One region of the Sphingobium sp. VMM genome, then DNA from elsewhere that is predicted to be linked to it. Evidence: riboswitches for the same ligand, from Rfam matches in the RefSeq annotation. Region 1 holds a riboswitch; each other region holds the start of a gene.
What was found. Region 1 has a riboswitch for cobalamin ahead of ACUCV3_RS18465 (TonB-dependent receptor plug domain-containing protein). Riboswitches for the same ligand answer to the same signal wherever they lie in the genome.
Positions count from the first base shown of each region.

Region 2: linked by a shared signal. The riboswitch ahead of ACUCV3_RS17620 (TonB-dependent receptor plug domain-containing protein) and the one ahead of ACUCV3_RS18465 (TonB-dependent receptor plug domain-containing protein) in region 1 are both predicted to bind cobalamin.
Region 3: linked by a shared signal. The riboswitch ahead of ACUCV3_RS04130 (TonB-dependent receptor plug domain-containing protein) and the one ahead of ACUCV3_RS18465 (TonB-dependent receptor plug domain-containing protein) in region 1 are both predicted to bind cobalamin.
Region 4: linked by a shared signal. The riboswitch ahead of ACUCV3_RS21175 (cobalamin biosynthesis protein CobG) and the one ahead of ACUCV3_RS18465 (TonB-dependent receptor plug domain-containing protein) in region 1 are both predicted to bind cobalamin.

Region 1 is NZ_JBXGSI010000015.1:43,867-48,853, reverse strand. It holds gene ACUCV3_RS18475 (energy transducer TonB) at 1-108, opposite strand, end outside; gene ACUCV3_RS18470 (threonine ammonia-lyase) at 178-1,167, opposite strand; cobalamin riboswitch at 1,307-1,548, shown strand; gene ACUCV3_RS18465 (TonB-dependent receptor plug domain-containing protein) at 1,720-3,564, shown strand; gene ACUCV3_RS18460 (FecCD family ABC transporter permease) at 3,577-4,572, shown strand; gene ACUCV3_RS18455 (ABC transporter ATP-binding protein) at 4,566-4,987, shown strand, end outside.
Region 2 is NZ_JBXGSI010000014.1:16,731-21,717, forward strand. It holds gene ACUCV3_RS17605 (S9 family peptidase) at 1-1,037, shown strand, start outside; gene ACUCV3_RS17610 (acyl-CoA thioesterase) at 1,037-1,435, shown strand; gene ACUCV3_RS17615 (ABC transporter substrate-binding protein) at 1,448-2,308, opposite strand; cobalamin riboswitch at 2,375-2,567, shown strand; gene ACUCV3_RS17620 (TonB-dependent receptor plug domain-containing protein) at 2,704-4,659, shown strand; gene ACUCV3_RS17625 (DUF1636 domain-containing protein) at 4,659-4,987, shown strand, end outside.
Region 3 is NZ_JBXGSI010000002.1:359,904-364,890, reverse strand. It holds gene ACUCV3_RS04140 (copper resistance system multicopper oxidase) at 1-693, shown strand, start outside; gene ACUCV3_RS04135 (copper resistance protein B) at 690-1,550, shown strand; cobalamin riboswitch at 1,613-1,857, shown strand; gene ACUCV3_RS04130 (TonB-dependent receptor plug domain-containing protein) at 2,049-4,037, shown strand; gene ACUCV3_RS04125 (peptidase) at 4,040-4,987, shown strand, end outside.
Region 4 is NZ_JBXGSI010000019.1:62,960-67,946, forward strand. It holds gene cobJ (precorrin-3B C(17)-methyltransferase) at 1-535, opposite strand, end outside; gene cobI (precorrin-2 C(20)-methyltransferase) at 532-1,254, opposite strand; gene ACUCV3_RS21170 (precorrin-8X methylmutase) at 1,251-1,880, opposite strand; gene ACUCV3_RS21175 (cobalamin biosynthesis protein CobG) at 1,880-2,932, opposite strand; cobalamin riboswitch at 3,213-3,424, opposite strand; partial or broken gene ACUCV3_RS21180 (transposase) at 3,924-4,309, shown strand; AL1L pseudoknot at 4,205-4,321, shown strand; gene ACUCV3_RS21185 (beta strand repeat-containing protein) at 4,669-4,987, opposite strand, start outside.

The DNA.
Region 1 (4,987 bases):
GTCGTCAGTAGGATAGTCCAGCGAAGTGACCCAATCCCCCGGATAATTGGCTGGTGTCGCGTTCACAAGCGCGACGGCATGGATCAGTACCGATACGATTCCCATCATTTCCCCTAAAGCCGACCCTCGCGGCATCCCCAGACCAGACTAAGGGTGACCGATTGGAAAGACTAGCGGTCAAGCGCCCCCGCCAATGATTGCGGCATAATCCTGCGGATCGACATTGGCGCCGGAGATGACGAGGGCGGTGGCGCCGTCGGTCGCTGGGGCGAGGCCGGCAAGCATGGCGGCGAGCGCGACCGCGCCGCCCGGTTCGACCACCAGCTTGAGCGTGGTGAAGGCGAAGCGCATCGCGTCGCGCACCTGATCGTCGCTGACGACCAGACCGCCTGCGAGCAGGGCGTGGTTGATCGGGAAGGTCAGCGCGCCGGGGCTGGGCGCCAGCAGCGCGTCGCAGATGCTGCGCGCGTCGGGCGAGACGCTTTCGCGCGTGCCGCTGGCGAGCGAGCGGGCGGTATCATCGAAACCGGCGGGTTCGACCGCATAGACGCTGATGTCCGGGCGGGCGGCCTTGACCGCCGTGGCCGTGCCCGCGACCAGGCCGCCACCACCGCAACAGACGAGAATCTGCGTGAGGTCGGCGCCGGCGGCCTGCGCTTGCTCCAATATCTCCAGGCCGATCGTGCCCTGGCCGGCGATGATGAAGGGATCGTCGAAGGAGGGAACCAGCGTCGCGCCGCGTTCGGTGGCAAGGGCGGTGGCGATTTCCTCGCGGCTCTGGGTGAAGCGGTCATAGGGGACGACCTCGGCGCCCAGCGCGCGGGTGTTGGCGGTCTTGATCGCCGGCGCATCGGCCGGCATCACGATCGTGGCGGGAATGCTGAGCAGGCGCGCGGCAAAGGCGACGCCCTGGGCATGATTGCCCGAGGACCAGGCGACGACGCCCGCCGCGCGTTCCGCAGCGTTCAGTCGGGCGAGGCGGTTATAGGCGCCGCGGAACTTGAACGATCCGCTATGCTGGGCCCCCTCGAACTTCACCAGCACACGCCGGCCGCAGAGATCGTTCAGCGCGGCATTCTCGATCAGCGGGGTGCGGACCGCCGCCGGCGCGATCAGCCGCGCGGCATCGGCGACGTCGGCGGCAGTGATGGCAAGCGAATCGGACATGTCGGCTCCTTCGGTAAGAGGCCCCTGCATAGCCGCCCGCCGGCGCCGCGCAACGATCCGCCGGGGCGATCCTGGCCCGCTTGGCAGGGCTTGTGCTTTGGCTTATGGGGGCCGCGCGCCGGGGCGGTCAAAAGCCCCGGACGCGCATGATCGCGCCGGTGCCCGCAAGGGCTGAAAACGGGAATGCGGTGCGGGGGGCGCAGCCCTTCCAAATCCGCGGCTGTCCCTGCAACTGTAAGCGGTGAGCGCGATGCGCAGGGTTCCCAGGCTCTTCAAAAGGGGAGGGCCGGAACCGGCCACTGGACCGCCAAGTCCGGGAAGGCTGGCGCATCGCTGCCCTGACCCGCGAGCCAGGAGACCTGCCGGCGTCTGGTCGCTCTTGCCCTGGCCCAGGGGATGGCCATGGCGCGGTGTTTCCGTCGAGCGACGCCCATGGCGGCCGGGGCCGCATCGGTGCGTGGGGCGGGGCGCTGGCGTCTTCCCGATCCTCACGCAGCGACCGCTTGTGCGGACGCCCCGGTTCCAAATCGACGGACGCCGGGGGACGATAAAATGAAGATGTTGGGGATTTCGCTGATCGCATTGCTGGCCGCTACGCCGGCATTGGCCCAGGATGACGATATCGTCGTCACCGCTTCGGGCATTGCGCAGCCGCGCGACGAGGTCGGCCAGGCGATCACGGTGATCGATGCCGACACGATCAGGACGCGCCAGGCGGTCGATGTCGTCGACCTGCTCGCCACCACGCCGGGCGTCCGCTTCAGCCGCAACGGCTCCACCGGCGGCGTGACCGGCGTGTCGCTGCGCGGGGCGGAGACGACCCAGACGCTGGTGCTGATCGACGGGGTCAAGGTCAACGACCCGAGCGGCATCGGCGACGGCTATGATTTCGGCCATCTGCTGACCGGCAATATTCGCCGGATCGAAGTGCTGCGCGGCTCCAACTCGGTGGTCTATGGCAGCCAGGCGATCGGCGGCGTGGTCAATGTGATGACCGGCGCGCCGAGCGAGGGTTTCGAGGTCAATGCCTCGGCCGATTATGGCTATAGCGACACGCTGAATGCCAAGGCCGATGTGTCGGGCACGCGCGGCGCGGTGTCGGGCGGCGTCGGCGTTGCCTATTTCAACACCGACGGCATTTCCTCGGTTGGCCGGTCGTTCGGCGGCGTGGAGAAGGACGGCTATGAGAATATCGCCACCAACGCCAAGCTGAAGATCGCCTTTTCCGACAGCCTGAGCCTCGACCTGCGCGGTTACTATATCCATGCGGATCTCGACTATGACAGCTTCTTCGGCGCGCCGGCGGACAGCAGCGACGTCAGCAAGCTGGACCAATATGTCGGCTATGCCGGAATCAACCTGGCGCTGCTCGACGGCAAGCTGACCAACCGCGCTGCCGTCACCTGGCTGCGCAACGATCGCGACTATTATTTCGTGCGCGGCACTGACCCGGACTATGGCTATTCGGGCACCAATCTGCGGTTCGAATATGAGGGCGTCTATGCCCCGGTGGATCAGGCCAAGCTGATCTTCGGCTATGAGCATGAGCGGCCGGACTATGAGTATTTCGGCTTTGGCGACATAGCGAGCGCGAAGGCGAACATCGACAGCGTCTATGCGCTGGCGGTGGTGAAGCCGCTTGCCGGCCTGGCCGTCACCGGCGGGCTGCGCCATGACGATCATAGCCAGTTCGGCGGCGCGACCACCTTTGGTGCCAACGCCAATTACACGCCGAACGCCGGCGCCACCAATATCCGCCTCTCCTATGGCGAGGGGTTCAAGGCGCCGTCGCTCTATCAGCTCTACGACACCTATAGCGGCAACAGCGCGCTGCGGCCGGAACGGTCGAAAAGCTATGATATCGGCTTCGACCAGAGCCTGGACGGGGACAAGGCGGTGCTGTCGCTGACCGCCTTCCGGCGCGATACCCGCAACCAGATCAATTATGATTATGCGACCTACACCTATGGCAATCTGGACCGGACCCGCGCCAAGGGCGTGGAAGCGACGCTGACGCTGAAGCCGGTCGAGGCGCTGACGGTGGCGGCATCTTACAGCTATGTCGATGCGCGCGACCGGTCGGGCGGGGCCACCGACGGCAATCGCCTGCCGCGCCGCGCCGCCAATGCGGTGAGCGTGTCGGCCGACTATCTCTGGTCCTTCGGCCTGTCGACCGGCGCGACCCTGACCATGGTCGGCGACAGCTATGACGACACGGCGAACACCCGCCGGCTCGACGGCTATGGGCTGGCCGGGCTGCGCGCGTCCTTCCCCGTGGGCGACCATCTGGAAGTCTATGGCCGGATCGACAATCTGTTCGATGCGGATTACGCCACCGCCTATGGCTATGGCACCTATGGCCGGTCGGCCTATGGCGGCGTGCGTGTCCGCTTCTAAGGGGCGGCGCGCATGAGCGGGCGGCGGCATCCTTTGTTGCTGCCGGGGCTGATCGGCCTGCTGCTGGTCGCGGCCATCGCGTCGGTCGCGCTGGGATCGGTGACGATCGCGCCGGCCCGCATCCTGGCGGTGCTGGCGGGCGGTGGCGATATGGTGGCGCGCGCGATCGTCATCGACCTGCGCCTGCCGCGCATGGCGATCGGCCTGCTGGTCGGCGCCATGCTGGGCCTGTCGGGTGCGGCATTGCAGGGCTATCTGCGCAATCCGCTGGCCGAACCTGCCGTGCTGGGCGTATCCAATGCAGCGGCGCTGGGCGCGGTGATCGCGCTCTATTTCGGCCTGTCCGAACTGCACCCGATGGCGTTGCCGCTGCTGGCGATCGTTACCGCACTGGCGGCGATCGGCGCGCTGTTCCTGCTGGCGGGACCATCGGAAAGCCCGTTGACGCTGATCCTGGCCGGCATTGCCGTCGCGACGCTGGCGGGGGCGGGGATCAGCCTGGCGCTCAACCTGTCGCCCAATCCCTTCGCCGCGATGGAGATTATGAGCTGGCTGATGGGCAGCCTGGAAAATCGCAGCATCGACCATCTGCTGCTGGCGCTGCCCTGCATCGCGGTCGGCGCGGCGCTGCTGCTCTATGACGGGCGCGCGCTCGATGCGCTGACCCTGGGCGAGGATGGCGCGCGGGCGCTGGGCGTCGACCTGTCGCGGGCGCGGCTGCGGCTGATGGCGGGGGTGGCGATTGGCGTCGGTGGCGCGGTGGCGGTGACCGGATCGATCGGCTTCGTCGGCCTGATCGTGCCGCATCTGGTGCGGCCGCTGACCGATCGGTCGCCCTCCGCGCTGCTGTTGCCGTCCATGCTGGGCGGCGCGGTGTTGCTGACCCTGGCCGATATCGGCGTGCGCATCATCCCGACCAGCAGCGAATTGAAGCTGGGCGTGCTGACCGCGATCCTGGGCGTGCCGGTCTTCCTCATTCACCTGATGCGGGAGCGGCGGCTATGGTGACCCTGTCGACCGAGCAACTGGACGTCCGGCTGGGCCGCCATCTGGCGGTGCGCGGCGTCGACCTGACCATGGCGCCGGGCCAGTTGATCGGCGTGATCGGCCCCAATGGCGCGGGCAAGTCGACCTTGGTGCGGGCGCTGCTGGGGCTGGTGAAGCCGGCCGCCGGTCGCGCGCTGCTGGACGGAGCGCCGGTCGAGCGGCTGTCGCGCCAGGCGGTGGCGCGGTCCATCGCCTATCTGCCGCAGGGCCAGACATTGCACTGGCCCCTGGCGGTCGAGCGGCTGGTGGCGCTGGGGCGCTTGCCGCATCTGGGGCCGCTGTCGCGCCTGACCGCCGACGATGAGGCGGCGATCGAGGATGCGATGGTCCGCGCCGATGTTACCGGCTTCAAGGGCCGGATCGCGACCGAGCTGTC
Region 2 (4,987 bases), on a different contig from region 1:
ATCAGATCGAGCTGCGCGACTATGCGACCCATGCGGCAAAGCGCATTCCGTTCCCGGAAGCCAGCTATTCGGCGAGTCTCGACGACAATCCCGAATATGAGGTGACGAAGCTGCGCATCGGCTATGAATCGATGGTCACGCCCGACACCATCTATGATTATCATCTGGCAACGGGTGAGCTGGAGATACTCAAGGTCCAGGAAATTCCCTCGGGCTATGACGCCAGCCGCTACGCCACCGAGCGGCTGATGATCCCGGCGCGCGACGGGACGCAGATTCCGGTGTCGATCGTCTATCCCGCCGACTTCCCCCGCGACGGCAGCGCGCCGCTGCACCTTTATGGCTATGGCGCCTATGGGCTGGCGATGGAGCCGGGCTTCTCGACCAGCCGCCTGTCGCTGCTCGATCGCGGCTTTGCCTTTGCCATCGCCCATATTCGCGGCGGCGACGATATGGGCCAGCAATGGTATCTGGACGGCAAGCTCGACAAGCGCACCAATACCTTCACCGACTTTGTCGATGTCGCGAAGGGGCTGATCGATCTTGGCTATTCGGCCAAGGGCAGGATCAGCATTTCGGGCGGATCGGCCGGCGGCGAGCTGATGGGCGCGGTCATCAACTCCGATCCCGACCTGTGGGGCGCGGTGGTGGCACATGTGCCGTTCGTCGACGTGCTCAACACCATGCTGGACGAAACGCTGCCATTGACGCCGGGCGAATGGCCCGAATGGGGCAATCCGATCGAGGATGAGGCCGCATTCCGCACCATACAGTCCTATGATCCCTACACCCATGTCAGCGCCCAGGATTATCCGCCGCTGATGGTGACCGCCGGGTTGAACGACCCGCGCGTCACCTATTGGGAGCCGGCCAAATGGGTGGCGAAGCTGCGCGCGACCAAGACCGACAAGAATATCCTGCTGCTCAAGACCAATATGGGCGCGGGCCATGGTGGCAAGTCGGGCCGGTTCGAGAGCCTGCACGAGACCGCCGAGGAATTTGCGTTCATCCTGTGGCAGCTGGGAGTGGAAGGCTGATGGCGTCGAGCTTCACCAAGCAGTTCACCGCGCAGGCGCAGCATATCGATGTGCTGGGCCATGTGAACAATGCGGTGTGGGTGCAGTGGATGGAGCAATTGTCGGTCGAACATTGGATGACCGATGCCGACCCGGCCCATGTCGACGCCTATATCTGGGTCGTGACCCGGCATGAGGTCGATTATCGCGGCAATGTGGTCGAAGGCGATGTCGTGTCGGGCCGCACCTGGATTCCGGAAGGACCGCGCGGCGCGCGGTTCGACCGGCTGATCGAGTTCACCGGGCCGGACGGCAAGGTGAAGGTGTCGGCCAAATCCACCTGGGCGATGATCGACAAGGAAAGCGGCCGGCTGATGCGGGTGCCGGCCGAAGTCGCCGCCAACTTCATCGAGGACTGAGTCGGCCCAGCCTCAGCGGGCGCTGACGGCCTGGGAGAGGGCGCGGGCCGCCTGCACATAGGCCGGTCCGCCGCACACGGTCCAGGCCTGGGGCAGGCTGATGCGCGCTATGTCGCGCAGCACCGGATGATGCAGCATTTCGGTGCCCTGGTCGGTGATGCGGTCGGTGGCGCTCTCGACGATCAGATAGTCGGGCCGGGCGGCGACCATCTCCTCCAGGCTGACCTGCGCGATCACCGGCTTGCCAAGGTCGGCGGCCAGGTTGCGCAGCCCCGCCCGCGTCATCAGGTCGTCGACCAGCGTGCCGGTGCCGGTCATGTAGCCGCGCCGCTGATAATAGGCCGCGACTTTGGGCTTCGGTGCGCGGGGCAGGGCGGCAAGCTCCCGGTCCATCCGCGCGATCATCGCTTCGCCCCGGTCGGCATGGCCGATCGCCTGCGCCACCGTGCGGATCGACGCGACGATATCGGCATAGCTGTCCGCGCTTTTGAGGTCGACGGCGGGATAATGCTGGGCCTTGAGGATCGCGATCGCCGGGTTGCGCCGCGCCGGCATGCCGATCACCAGATCGGGATTGGTCGCCAAAATCTGCTCGGCCGATCCGTCGAGGATGGGCAGGCCGCGGGTCGCGGCAGCCACTGCCGACATCTGCCGATCGCCGGCATTATGGGTCAGGCCGGCAATCTGGTCGCGATCGGCCAGCGCCACCAGCAGCTGGTCGGCGCACAGGTTGAGCGACACGATCCGTTGCGGACGTTTGCTGGCATTGGCAGGCTGGCGAGCGGTGGCCGCCCATAATGTGGCGCCGCCGATCAGGGCGATCACCAGGGCGATCATCCCCTTGCCGGGGCCGATGGGGGCAAATATCCGCATGGCCACCTCCCTTAGCCGGCGCGCTCCGCCAAGCAAGGAAGATTGACGCTCCAGTCGGGCTCGCCTATCGCCCGGACTGCGACAGGTTCCCCGGCAACGGGGATGAAAAGGGAATGGGGTTCAAGACCCCGGCTGCCCCTGCAACTGTGAGCGGCGAGCCTTTGTGCCACATGCCATTGGGACCGCAAGGTTCTGAGAAGGCGGCATGAATCAGCGATGACCCGTGAGCCAGGAGACCTGCCGGTCGCGGTCGTCCTTCGCGCGGACAGGGTGTGCCGAGCGGACGGGGGTGAACCCGCGTGGCGACAGGTGGACCGCAAATTGCGGGGACCATGTCGCGCCCGGCCGGGCACCGATATCGTCCCTGGGATGCGGTCCCTCGTCCGGGGGCTTATGTGTTCAAATATCTGACTTTCTGTTCTTTCCTTCTCTCCACCACCGCTTTCGCCGAAGAGGCGCAGCAGGCACCATCGCCCGATGCCGCCGCCGATGCCGGGGCATCCTCGATCCTCGTCACGGCGACCCGCCTCGCCACGCCGGTGGATCAGGTGCCGGCCTCCGTCACCGTGCTCGACAAGGCAGCGATCGACCGGGCGCAGGATCTGGGGGTCACCGAATTGCTGCTGCGCACGCCGGGTGTCAGCATCTCGCGCAATGGCGGCTATGGCACGGCGACGTCGCTGCGTATCCGTGGCGCCGAGTCCGACCAGACCGTAGTGGTCATCGACGGGGTGAAGCTCAACGATCCGTCCTCGACCGGCGGCGGCTATAATTTCGCCAATCTGCTGGTCGGCGACGCCTCGCGCATAGAAGTGCTGCGCGGTCCCCAGTCGACCCTGTGGGGCAGTCAGGCAATCGGTGGCGTCGTCAATGTCGTCACCGCCATGCCCGAACAGCCGCTGGAGGGTAGCTTCGATATCGAGGCGGGGTCGCGCGACACGGTCAGCGCCCGCGCGGCATTGGGTGGGAAGACCGGCCCGGTCAGTTGGAGGATCGGCGGCCAGAGCTTCACCACCGACGGTATTTCCGCGATCAGCCCGGCCTTTGGCGGCAAGGAGAAGGACGGCTATACCAACCGCAGCGTCACCGGCCGGGTAGAGGTTGCGCTGGCGGACGGGATCAGCGCCGATCTGCGCGGCTATTATTCCGATGGTAAGGTCGATTTCGACGCCACCAGCGCGGACAGCCCCGCCTATGGCACCAATTGCGAATTTGTCGGCTATGCCGGCCTTAACGTCGCACTGCTCGACGGCCGCTTCCGCAACCGTTTCGGCTATGGCTATACCGACACCGATCGCGACAATTACGACCCGCGCAACCCGCGCAAGCAGACGTTCGACGCGGCGGGGCGCAACCAGCGGCTGGAATATCAGGGTAGCTTCGCGATCGCCGACGGCTGGACCGCGCTGTTCGGGGTGGAGAATGAGAATAGCCGCTTCCGCAGCGTGTCGCCTTCGGCGTCGCTTTCGGTGCCGATTTCCGATCCGGCTCGCGGCAAGGCGGAGATCACCAGCGTCTATGGCCAGCTCAATGCCCAGCCGATTACGGGCCTGACCCTGACCGGCGGGCTGCGCTATGACGATCATGATCGCTATGGCGGCCGCACCCTCTTTTCCGCCGGCGGCGTCTGGGCGCTGCCGACCGGGACGGTGCTGCGCGCCAGCTATGGCGAGGGGGTCAAGGCGCCGACCCTCTATCAGCTCTTTTCCGAATATGGGAACCAGGCGCTCGACCCCGAACGCGCCAATGGCTGGGAAGCGGGCGCGGAGCAGCGTTTCTTTGGCGAGAAACTGCGGCTGGGCGCGACCTGGTTCGACCGGACCACGACCGACCAGATCATCTATAACAGCTGTTCCTCCAGTTCGACCGATCCGCTCTGCTTCACGCCCGGCACCACCACCCGCCGCTATGGCTATTATCTCAATGTCGCGCGCGCCAAGGCGCATGGCATAGAGGCGCAGGCGGCGGTCGAGCCAGTCAAGGGGCTGACCATCGACGGCAATTATAGCTGGACTGTCGCGGAGGATCGTTCGGAAGGGACCGCGAACGAAGGCAATTGGCTGCCGCGCCGGCCGCGCAACAGCGCCAATGGTTCGATCAGCTATGCCTGGCCCTTCGGCCTCACCACCGGCGCGGCGGTGCGCTGGTCCGGCCACAGCTATGACAATGCGGCCAACACGACGCGGCTGGACGATTATACGCTGGTTGACCTGCGCGCCGAATATGCGCTCACCCCGGCGTTGCGCCTGTTCGCCCGCGTCGAAAATCTCTTCGACGAGAATTATATGACGGCCTATCGCTATGGCACGCTCGGCCGCAGCATCTATGCCGGCTTCCGGGGCCGCTTCTGATGCTCCGCCCCGTCGCGCCCGGCCCTGCCATCGTCGCCTGCAGCACCTGCCGCCATTCGGCCGAGGCGCGGGAGGATGGGGAGGGCGTGCGCGGCGGGGCACGGCTGACGGAGGCGCTGCGCACGGTGCAGGCCTCCGACCCGCGCTATGCCACCGTCGCGGTGCAGGACATGCCATGCCTGTTCGCCTGCCAGGATCATTGCACCGTCCATCTGCGCGCGCCGGGCAAGGTCGGCTACGTCATGGGGCGCTTTGCCCCGGATGCCGATGCGGCGCGCGCGATCCTCGATTACGCCATTGCCTATGCCGCCAGCGAGCATGGCCGCGT
Region 3 (4,987 bases), on a different contig from region 1:
GCGCCCGTGCCGGCCCGGCGCGCCCGGCCGCTGCTGGGCATGAAGGATATGGGCATGGACATGGGCGGCATGGATATGGGCCATGGCGGCGTGATCGACCTCAGCCAGCCGGCCAATGAAAGCATGTCCGGCCACAGCATGAAGATGCGCGACAAGTCGGTCGCGCCCGGCGTGAAAATGGGGCCGGGCGTCGCCACCCTGTCGCCGATGCCGGCCGATCGCACCGCCGACCGGCCGACGGGGCTGGAGGATGTCGATCATCGCGTGCTGACCTATGCCGATCTGCGGTCGCTGACGCCGAACAGCGACCTGCGCACGCCGACCCGATCGCTCGACATCCACCTGACCGCGAACATGGAACGCTATATGTGGTCGTTCGATGGGGTGAAGCTGTCCGAAGGGGCGGAGCCGATCGCCTTCCGCCATATGGAACGGGTGCGCGTGACCCTGATCAACGACACGATGATGCCCCATCCCATCCATCTGCACGGCCATTTCTTCGAACTGGTGACCGGCGAGGCTGCGCATAATCCGCGCAAGCATACGGTGAATGTGCTACCCGGCGGCAAGGTGAGTTTCGACCTTACCGCCGATGCGCTGGGCGACTGGGCGTTCCACTGCCATATGCTGATGCACATGCATGCCGGGATGATGCGGGTCGTGACGGTCCGCCACGAGGAGGACGCGGCATGAAGCTGATCGCGCTCCTGCTGCTCGCCGCCGCTGCGCCGGTGCAGGCCCAGACGATGGATCATAGCCAGATGGACCATGGAGCGATGGGCCACAGCATGCCCACCACCGACGCCGCCATCCCGCAAGGCACGGCCCCGCCGGTGCCGACCGACCATGCCGCCGACGCGCTCTATGACCCCGCCGCCATGGCCAGCGCCCGCGCGGCGATGATCGCGGAAGGGGGCGGCATGACCTATTCGCAATGGATGCTCGATCGGCTGGAATATCGCGCCGGCAAGGGCGCGGATGGCTATGCCTGGGAAGGCGAAGGCTGGATCGGCGGCGACATCAACCGCTTCGCGGTCAAGAGCGAGGGTGAGGGGACGGTCGGCGGATCGCTCGAACGGGCCGAGGTGCAGGCGCTCTACAGCCGGGCGATCGACCCCTGGTTCAACCTGCAGGCGGGCGTGCGGCAGGATTTCGGCGAAGGGCCGGACCGCAGCTATGCGGTGATCGGCATCGACGGCCTGGCGCCTTACTGGTTCGAGGTCGGGGCCGAAGCCTTCCTGTCGACCAGGGGCGACGCCCATCTGCGGCTGGAGGCGAGCTATGACCAGCGCATCACCCAGCGGCTGATCCTGCAGCCCGCCGCCGAGTTCAATCTGGCGGCGCAGGCCGTGCCCGAACTGGGGATCGGCGCCGGCCCGTCCGATATCGAGCTGGGGCTGCGGCTGCGCTACGAGATTGCCCGCGAATTCGCGCCCTATGTCGGCGTCAATTGGGAACGCAAGCTGGGCGACACGGCCGACCATGCCCGTGCTGCCGGCGATAGGCCGTCGGCCACCAGCCTAGTGATCGGCCTGCGCGCCTGGTTCTGAGAGGCGCTTGCAGCCCGCCTGATATTCGATTATCGATCCCGCCGATCCTGCGCCGCACGGCATGGGATCATGATCGCGCCGGTGTCCCGAAAGGGGCTTAATAGGGAATGCGGTGCGGACGGGTGACTGTCCAAATCCGCAGCTGTCCCTGCAACTGTAAGCGGTGAGCGCGATGTACATGTGCGGACGGCAGAATGACCGATCCGCCAGCCACTGGGCCGGACGCTAAATCCTGCGAGGCCTGGGAAGGCCGTGCATCAAGCGATGACCCGTGAGCCAGGAGACCTGCCGGCGTCTGGTCGCTCTTGCCTTGGTCCAGGGGATGGCCGCGGCACGGTAACTTCCGTCTGAGCGACGAACGAGCGGCTGGGGCCGCTGCGACAAACGCGCGTCGGTTGCCCATGGGCGCCCGGCCGGCGCGTGTGTCGGACGTTCGCGCGCGTGCCGCTCGTGAAGGTTGCCCCCGCCCGTCGAACGCGGCGCCGGATGGGGGAATATATGAAGTCCATTATCGTTTCGCGGGCCGCCTTGGCCCTTTCGCTCGCCTTTGCATCGCCGGCTCTGGCCGACGAAGGAGAAGGCGACAGCATCGTCGTCACCGGCACCAGCCTGGAAGAGACGCTGCCGCAGCAGCTGTCGCGCTATGGCCATGCGATCGAGATCGTCACCGACACGCAGATCCGCGATGCCGCCGCGATCGATACCGCCCGCGCGCTCGAAGGGGTGCCGGGCCTGTTCATCCGGTCGCAGTCCGGGCCGTTCAGCTATGTCGACATTGCGTTGCAGGGATCGCGCACCAAGGATGTGCTGTGGACGATGGACGGCATCCGCCTCAACAACCGCCTCTATGGCGGCACCTCGCCCAACGACACCATGGCCGCCAGCATGATCGAGCGGATCGAGGTGCTGAAAGGCGGCGAAAGCCTGTTCTACGGCACCCAGGCGGCGGCCGGTGTCATCAATGTCGTCACCCGCGACTTCAGCGATGATCTGGGCGGCCAAGTCAATGCCAGCCTCGACAGCTTTGCCGGCACTAGCCTGGATGGCTATGTTCGCGGCGCGATCGGCCAGCATCGCTTCGTGGTCTGGGCCAATCGCAGCCAGTCGGACGGCTATCGTCCCTATGACGTGATGCAGCCCAGCGCCACCGATCGCGCGCGCGGCTATGATCTCTGGTCGGCGGGCATCAAATATCAATATGATATCGCGCCGGACCTGCGCCTCAACGCGCTCTACCAGCACACCAAGGCCGATCTCGACAATATCAGCGCGACCCGGACGAAGGAGAGCCGCAACGACCGCAATGAGGAAGTGGCCAGCCTGCGCCTCGATTATACCGGCGAGGATGGGGTGCAATTCTTCCTCAAGGGCTATTTCCACGACTGGAAGACCGCCTATGTCCAGATCCGCAACCCCATTCCGGCGGGGCCGCCGCAGGTCATCTACCCGGCCGGCACCTTCTGGGGCTATCAGGATTATGGCGGCAGCGCGGTGGTGCAGCTCAACATGCTGCGCGGCATCGACACGCTGATCGGCTATGATTTCCAGAGCTTCAACGGCCGCGACGACGTCCTGCTGATCGCGCCGACCGATGAACAGGTCCATGCCGGCGTCTTCCAGCTGCGCACCAATGACGAATTGTCGAGCAAGGGACGGATCGCCGCGGGCCTGCGCTACAACAAGGCGAAGGGATCGGAAAAGACGATCTGGAACGTCTCGGGCCGTTATGATGTGAGCGAGGCGCTGTTCGTGGAGGCCAATGGCGGCACCTCCTTCGTGCTGCCCGACGCCTCGCAGCTCTATGGCAATGATCCCTGTTGCGAGGTCGGCAACCCGAATTTGAAGCCCGAGGAAAGCCTGAACCTCAACGCCGCGCTGGGTGGCGCGCTGGCGGGCGGGGCGATCCGGTGGAAAGCGACCTGGTTCAACCGGCGCATCACCGACCTGATCGACACCACCTATGATGATCCGGCCTTTCCGGAAGGCACCTATATCAACGTCAGCGACAAGGTGCGGGCCAGGGGCGCCGAACTGGAGCTGAACGCGAATTTGACCGGTGGCTGGGGCCTGTCGGCCAGCTACACCTGGTCGCGCGTCCGCAATCAGGGCAGTTCGGTGCAGCGCGATCGCAATCCGGAACAATATGGCCGCGCCGCGATCGTCTATGCGCCGCAGACCGGCCACTTCGGCGCCAATCTGTCGGCCAATTGGGTGGGCGATGTCTGGTCGACCGCATCGGGCTTTGGCCGGATGAACTATGGCAATTATGCCGTGGTCGATGCGGGCGCGCATCTGTGGCTGGATCAGGCGCGGCGCAACCGGTTCGGCATCAATGTCGAAAATCTGTTCCACCGCGATTACGCCTCCACCGGCTATCGCTCGGCGGTCAGCGATGCAGGAGTATTGGACGGCAGCAACAGCCGCTTCCTCTACTTCTACCGGGGCGTGCCGCGCACGCTGCGGGTCAGCTATGGCCTGAGCTTCTGACCATGATGCGGCCGGTCCTGCTGCTGCATCGCTGGCTGGGCATCCTCATCGGCGCCGTCATGACGCTGTGGTGCCTGTCCGGCTTCGTGATGCTCTATGTCGACTATCCGCGCCTGACACCGGCCGCGCAGCTTGGGGGGCTTACGCCCCTCAAGCTGTCGGCTGAAAGGGCGGGGATGTTGCCCGACGCCATGATGCTGTCCGCCGCCCGGATCGAGATGATGGCGGGGTGGCCCGTATTGCGGGTGACGCCCGCGCTCGATCCGACGCGCACCATTCCCCAGATGCGAGTATCCGCTGGCACCCATGACTGGGCGTCGGGGAAAGCGGTCGAGCAGGTCGATCCGCAAAATATCCACAGGATCGCGCGCGAATTCGGACGCAACAGCGCCATTGCCGGCCCGGTCGGGCAGGTCGCCCAGACGGAGATGGACCAGTGGACGGTCCAGACCTTCCGCCGCAATGCGCCGCTCTACCGTGTCGATTACGCCGATGCGGCCGGGACGCAGGCCTATGTCTCGGGCAAGAGCGGGGAAGTGGTGCAGCTCACCACCCGTTTCCAGCGCTTCTGGGGCTGGCTCGGCGCGGTGCCGCACTGGCTCTATCCCACGATCCTGCGGCAGGATGGCGCGCTGTGGAGCCAGGTCGTCATCTGGACCTCGCTGATCGGCTGCTTCCTCACGATCACGGGCCTGTGGGTCGGCATCGCCCGGCTGCGCCGTCGCCGCGACGGCAGCATCGGATCGCCCTATCGCGGCCTGTGGTGGTGGCATCATATGGCCGGGCTGTTCTTCGGCATCCTGACGCTGACCTGGGTGGCGAGCGGGCTGCTGTCGATGAACCCCTGGGGGCTGCTCGACAGCGAGGCGATGATGACGGAGCGCCAGCGGTTGAACGGCGACTTCGCCTGGGGCGATGCGCGCCGGGCGATCGCGGCGCTGCCCGCCTTG
Region 4 (4,987 bases), on a different contig from region 1:
CCGGCCGGGACGCCGAGCGAGGATTGTAGAAGGCCATGGCGAAATCCGCCTCCGCCGCCAGCCTCAGCCGCTTTTCGATCAGGGACCAGGGCTTGAGATTGTCCGACAGGTTGATCGCACAGAAATCATGGCCGAGCGGCGCGCCCGCACGCGCCGCGGCGGCCAGCATCGCGGTGATGCCGGGCAGCACGCGAATGTCGATGTCGCGCCAGGGAGCGGGGCCGGCCTCCAGCGCCTCGAACAGGGCGGACGCCATGGCAAAGACGCCCGGATCGCCCGAGGAGACGACGACGACCCGACGCCCCTGCGCCGCCAGCTCCAGCGCATGGGCCGCCCGGTCCAGTTCCACCCGATTGTCCGAAGGATGCAACGCCAGCCCCGCACGCGGCGCGACCCGCGCGACATAGGGGATATAGCCCACCACGTCGGTCGCGGCAGCCAGCGCGGCGTCGACCTCCGGCGTCACCAGCGCTTCGTCCCCCGGCCCGAGCCCCGCGATCGCGATCCAGCCGCCCTCTCCCTCCGCAAGACTCATGGCCGGCGCCCCTGGCCGTGGATCAGCAGGATCGAGAAATAGGGCGTCACTCTGTCGACATCGGCCAGCCGGGTCACGCGCTGTTCCGGCATGGCGGCATGTTCGACCAGCCATGCTTCATCGCTGCGCCCGGCCGCCGCCACGGCACGGCGCAGCTTGGCGAGGTGTCGGCCGATCTTCATCACTACCAGCGCGTCGGTATCGCGGATGCGGCGGACCAGCTCCTCTTCCGGCAGGGTCGCCATCGCGACGGTCAGCACATCGTCACCCCAGGTGATCGGCAGGCCGGTCGCATTCCAGGCGCCCGACATGCCCATGATTCCGGGGACCACCTCGACCGGGACCAGCCCCGACAACCGACTGTGCAGATGCATGAAGGAGCCGTAGAAAAAGGGGTCGCCCTCGCACAAGACGACCACATCCTCGCCCGCCTCCGCAATCGCCAGCAGCCGGTCGGTGCAGTCGGCATAGAAGGCGGCAAGACAGTCATTGTAGCGCGAGTCGGTGACCGGAATTTCGGTCGTCACCGGATATTCCATCGCCAGTTCGATCGCATCGTCCCGCAGCATGCCCTGCGCGATGCGGCGCGCCTGGCCCGGTCGGCCGGCCTTGCGGAAATAGGCGACATGCCGTCCCCCCCGCACCAGCCGGTCGGCGCGCACGCTCAGCAAGTCCTGCGCGCCGGGGCCAAGGCCCACGCCATAGACGGTGCCGCTCATTCCGCGCGGCTCGCCAGCGCATTGATCGCCGCGACCGTGATCGCGCTGCCACCCAACCGCCCGTCGACGACGCAGCAGGGGACCGGCTGCGCCGCCCATAAAGCGGCCTTGGATTCCGCCGCGCCGACGAAGCCGACCGGACAACCGATGATCGCCGCCGGGCGCGGACAGGCCGGATCTTCCAGCATGTCGAGCAGGTGGAACAGCGCCGTGGGCGCATTGCCGATGGCAACCAGTGCCCCGTCAAGATGCGGCCGCCACAGTTCCAGCGCGGCGGCGGACCGGGTATTGCCCATCGCCCGCGCCATGTCCGGCACGGCGATCTCGTGCAAGGTGCAGAGCACGGCATTGTCGGCGGGCAGGCGCGCGCGCGTGACCCCTTCCGACACCATGCGCGCATCGCACAGCACCGGCGCCCCTGCGGCCAGGGCCTGCCGCGCTACCGCTGCAAAGCCCGGTGAAAAGCGGATATGGGCCGCAAGGTCCACCATGCCCGCAGCATGGATCATGCGCACGGCGACCGGCTCCTCCTCGGCAGCAAAGCGCCCGAGGTCGGCTTCGGCGCGGATGGTGGCGAAGGACTGGCGATAGATCGCCGCGCCGTCCCTCTCATAATCATGGGGCATCAACAGGCTCCGAAATGGGCAAGAAGGTCGGTGGCGGTGAGGTCAGGACGGACGGGCGCCGACCCTGCGCGGGCATGGAAGGCAAGGTCGTAGCGCCCGTCCCGCCCCGTCAGCACGATGTCGGCCGGCATCGAACAGGCACAGCCCTTGGCGCAGCCGGAGACATGAAGACGGCCCGTCACATGGGGCGCCAGTTGGCAGGCGAGGTCGCGGCTCTCCACGCTCGCCTGCGGGCAGGCAGGCGCGCCGGGGCAGGCCTCCACATGGATCAACGGGTCGGCAGCGTCGGCGGACAGGCCGGGCAGCTGTCCTTCGGCCAGCAGCATGCGCCACGGGGTCAGCCGCATGGCCGGCGCGTCGAGAAGATGCCGCGCGTCGATCCGGCCAAAGGGAAGACCATAGGCCATGCCGCCATCCCATGCGCCGGGCATCAGCCGAGCACGCGGCGACGCCGCCTCTGCCGTGCCCGTTGCCCAATCCGGCAGGGGCGCATCATGCCGGGCCATGCGCCCCACGCGCGCGCCGTCGCTCTCCACGAACCATCGGGCGAGCGCGAGCAGCGCATCCACTTCGCCGCCGCTGTCCACCGGCACGCCTTGTGCCCGCCCCTCCGCACGCAAGATCAGGCCGCCATCGCGCGCCCGTTCGATGCGAAAATCCCCCGCTTCGCTGGGCAGGAGCGGCGCGGCGCCGGCATCGATCACGAAGCCCATCTTGCCCGGCAAGTCCGGTAGTTCGTCCAGGCGATCGAGCAACTGACTGGCGATGCGATGGCTGTCGTCGCCTTCGCGCCAGTCCGGCGCGACCATCATCATGCGCGCGCCCTCGCGTCGGGCATCGCGGTCCACCAGGCCAAGGTCGAGCAGCCGGTCGAGCAAGGGGCGCCAGCTTTCGTCGCGCACGCCGCGGATCTGGAGGTTCGCGCGCCGGGTCATGTCGATCAGGCCGTTGCCATGGGCGATCGCCGCTTCGCCCAGCGCCGCCAGATCATCGGCCGAAAGACGGCCAAGGCGCGGCTTCACGCGCACGATCAGCCCGTCGCCCGCCGCCATCGGGCGCCAGGCATCGGGACACCAGCCCCGAACGGCCGGCCCGTGGGCCACAGCATGGTTCGCGGTCGCCCTATCACTGCCCGCGCCGGTCTGGCTCACAGGCAAATCCTCCGCGCGCCGGGACGCAACCAGGCGGGGCTTGCCGGCATCGCCGGTCGGCGCGAGGCGGCAGGCAGGCGCGACAGGCGCCCGACACCACGCGGCCGTGCAGCCCCAGCCACACGCTTCGCCGCCCAGACGGAAGAGAGACCGTCCCATGACCAACCCCTGGGTCAGGACAAGAGCGACCGAAACGCCGGCAGGTCTCCTGGCTCGCGGGTCGTTGCGGGATGCACGCCTTCCCGGACGCTCTGTCCAGTGGCTGCCCTCATGGGCTTGTGCATCGCGCTATCCGCTTACAGTTGCAGGGACAGCCACGGAATAAGGGGCCAGGCCCCCGCACCGCATTCCCGATTAAGTTCCTTGCGGAACACCGGCGTCAGTTATGCAATGCACCAGCATGAACCGGCGCATCGATGATGCCCTAGTCGAAACATCGGGCTTCGCCAAGACATGGAATGTGTATCGGCAGTCCCGCTGCCGGCTCGACGCCCAAGGCATACCGACGGAGGATGCCGAAACGGAAACCGGAAGCAAGGAAAGCGACGCGGCGTCGGATACCGAAATTATGGCTGGGGCGGCAGGAGCCCCAGTCAAATTCTCACGCCCTACAAGGCCTTGAAAACGCTGGCGTACAGCCAACGGCTGCACACCCTGTTGCTACAGCGTGTTGGCACAATCGACAACCCGGATTTTTCGCTCTCCAGCCACATCCTAGGCGCATCAAGCATCAAGCTATTTGCACCACTGTGACAGAGGAACTCGCGCAGGAGGGTAAGGTCAAATGGCCAGCTCGCATGAAGCTGCCGTTCGCGTAGCAACGGGCTATCCCCCTATAATGAACCGCGCCGGGTTTGCCGGAGGCTCCAACTCCTGAGAAGGTGGAGCCTGTATGAGCAAGACAACGAACAAGTTTGCGCCGGAAGTCCGCGAGCGCGCGGTGCGTATGGTGATCGATCATGAACGTGATTACCCCTCTCGCTGGGCAGCGGTGGTTTCGATTGCGGAGAAGATCGGCTGCGTTCCGCAGACGCTGCATGAGTGGGTGAAGAAGGCTGAGGTCGACAGCGGCAAGCGCGCGGGCGTCCCGACCGAGGTAGCCGACAAGATGAAGGCACTGGAGCGCGAGGTCCGCGAGCTGCGACAGGCCAATGAGATCCTGCGCCAGGCATCGGCATATTTTGCCCAGGCGGAGCTCGACCGCCCGTTCAAGCGATGATCGCGTTCATCGACGATTACCGCGATGCCTATGGGGTCGAGCCAATCTGCAGCATCCTGTAGATCGCCCCATCCACCTATCACGAGCGCATCGCACAGCGGCCTGATCCGTCGACTCCTCTCGCATTCCCGGCAAGGCCGCCCCCGCCCCTGCGGGATGCACACGGAAAAAGATCTGGAAACCACTCTGCTGGGGCCCGTCCTGCCTGACCGGACGTGTGGCGATTGCATGATCTACGGTACCGTTCTCACCGTAGACACGCCTGATTTCAATAAGCCGGCCGGCTCCGCATGTGCTCACCTTGCCGCCGACCGATGCAGCATTGACGCCGTGCGCCCGCACGTTTTCCGGACCTGGTGCTGCGCCGGCAATGCCGCAACAAGCGGCGCTGCATTTCCTCCTCCCTGTCAGACGAGTGCTACGCCAATCCGAAATTCTGGAACGTCAGCGTCGGCTTTGTGCTGAGGAAGGCGACCTGGACCATTGCCTGGGAGCCGGAGCCGTCGGGGTCGTAATATAGCGCGCCGGTCGATTTGTTATAGACGAGATACTGGTCCGGTGCGGTTGCCGCGGTTCCGGCATAGAAGGCCGATGACGGCAGGCTTCCGCTCGGCATCGAGGCAAAGGCGGTGAAGATGCCGCGCGCGAAAACGAGCATGTCCTCGCCCGGCGTAAAGTCCTTCACCGTGTCGCGATCGGCCGATACGGTCAGCGAATCGAACAGGAAGCTGTCCGAC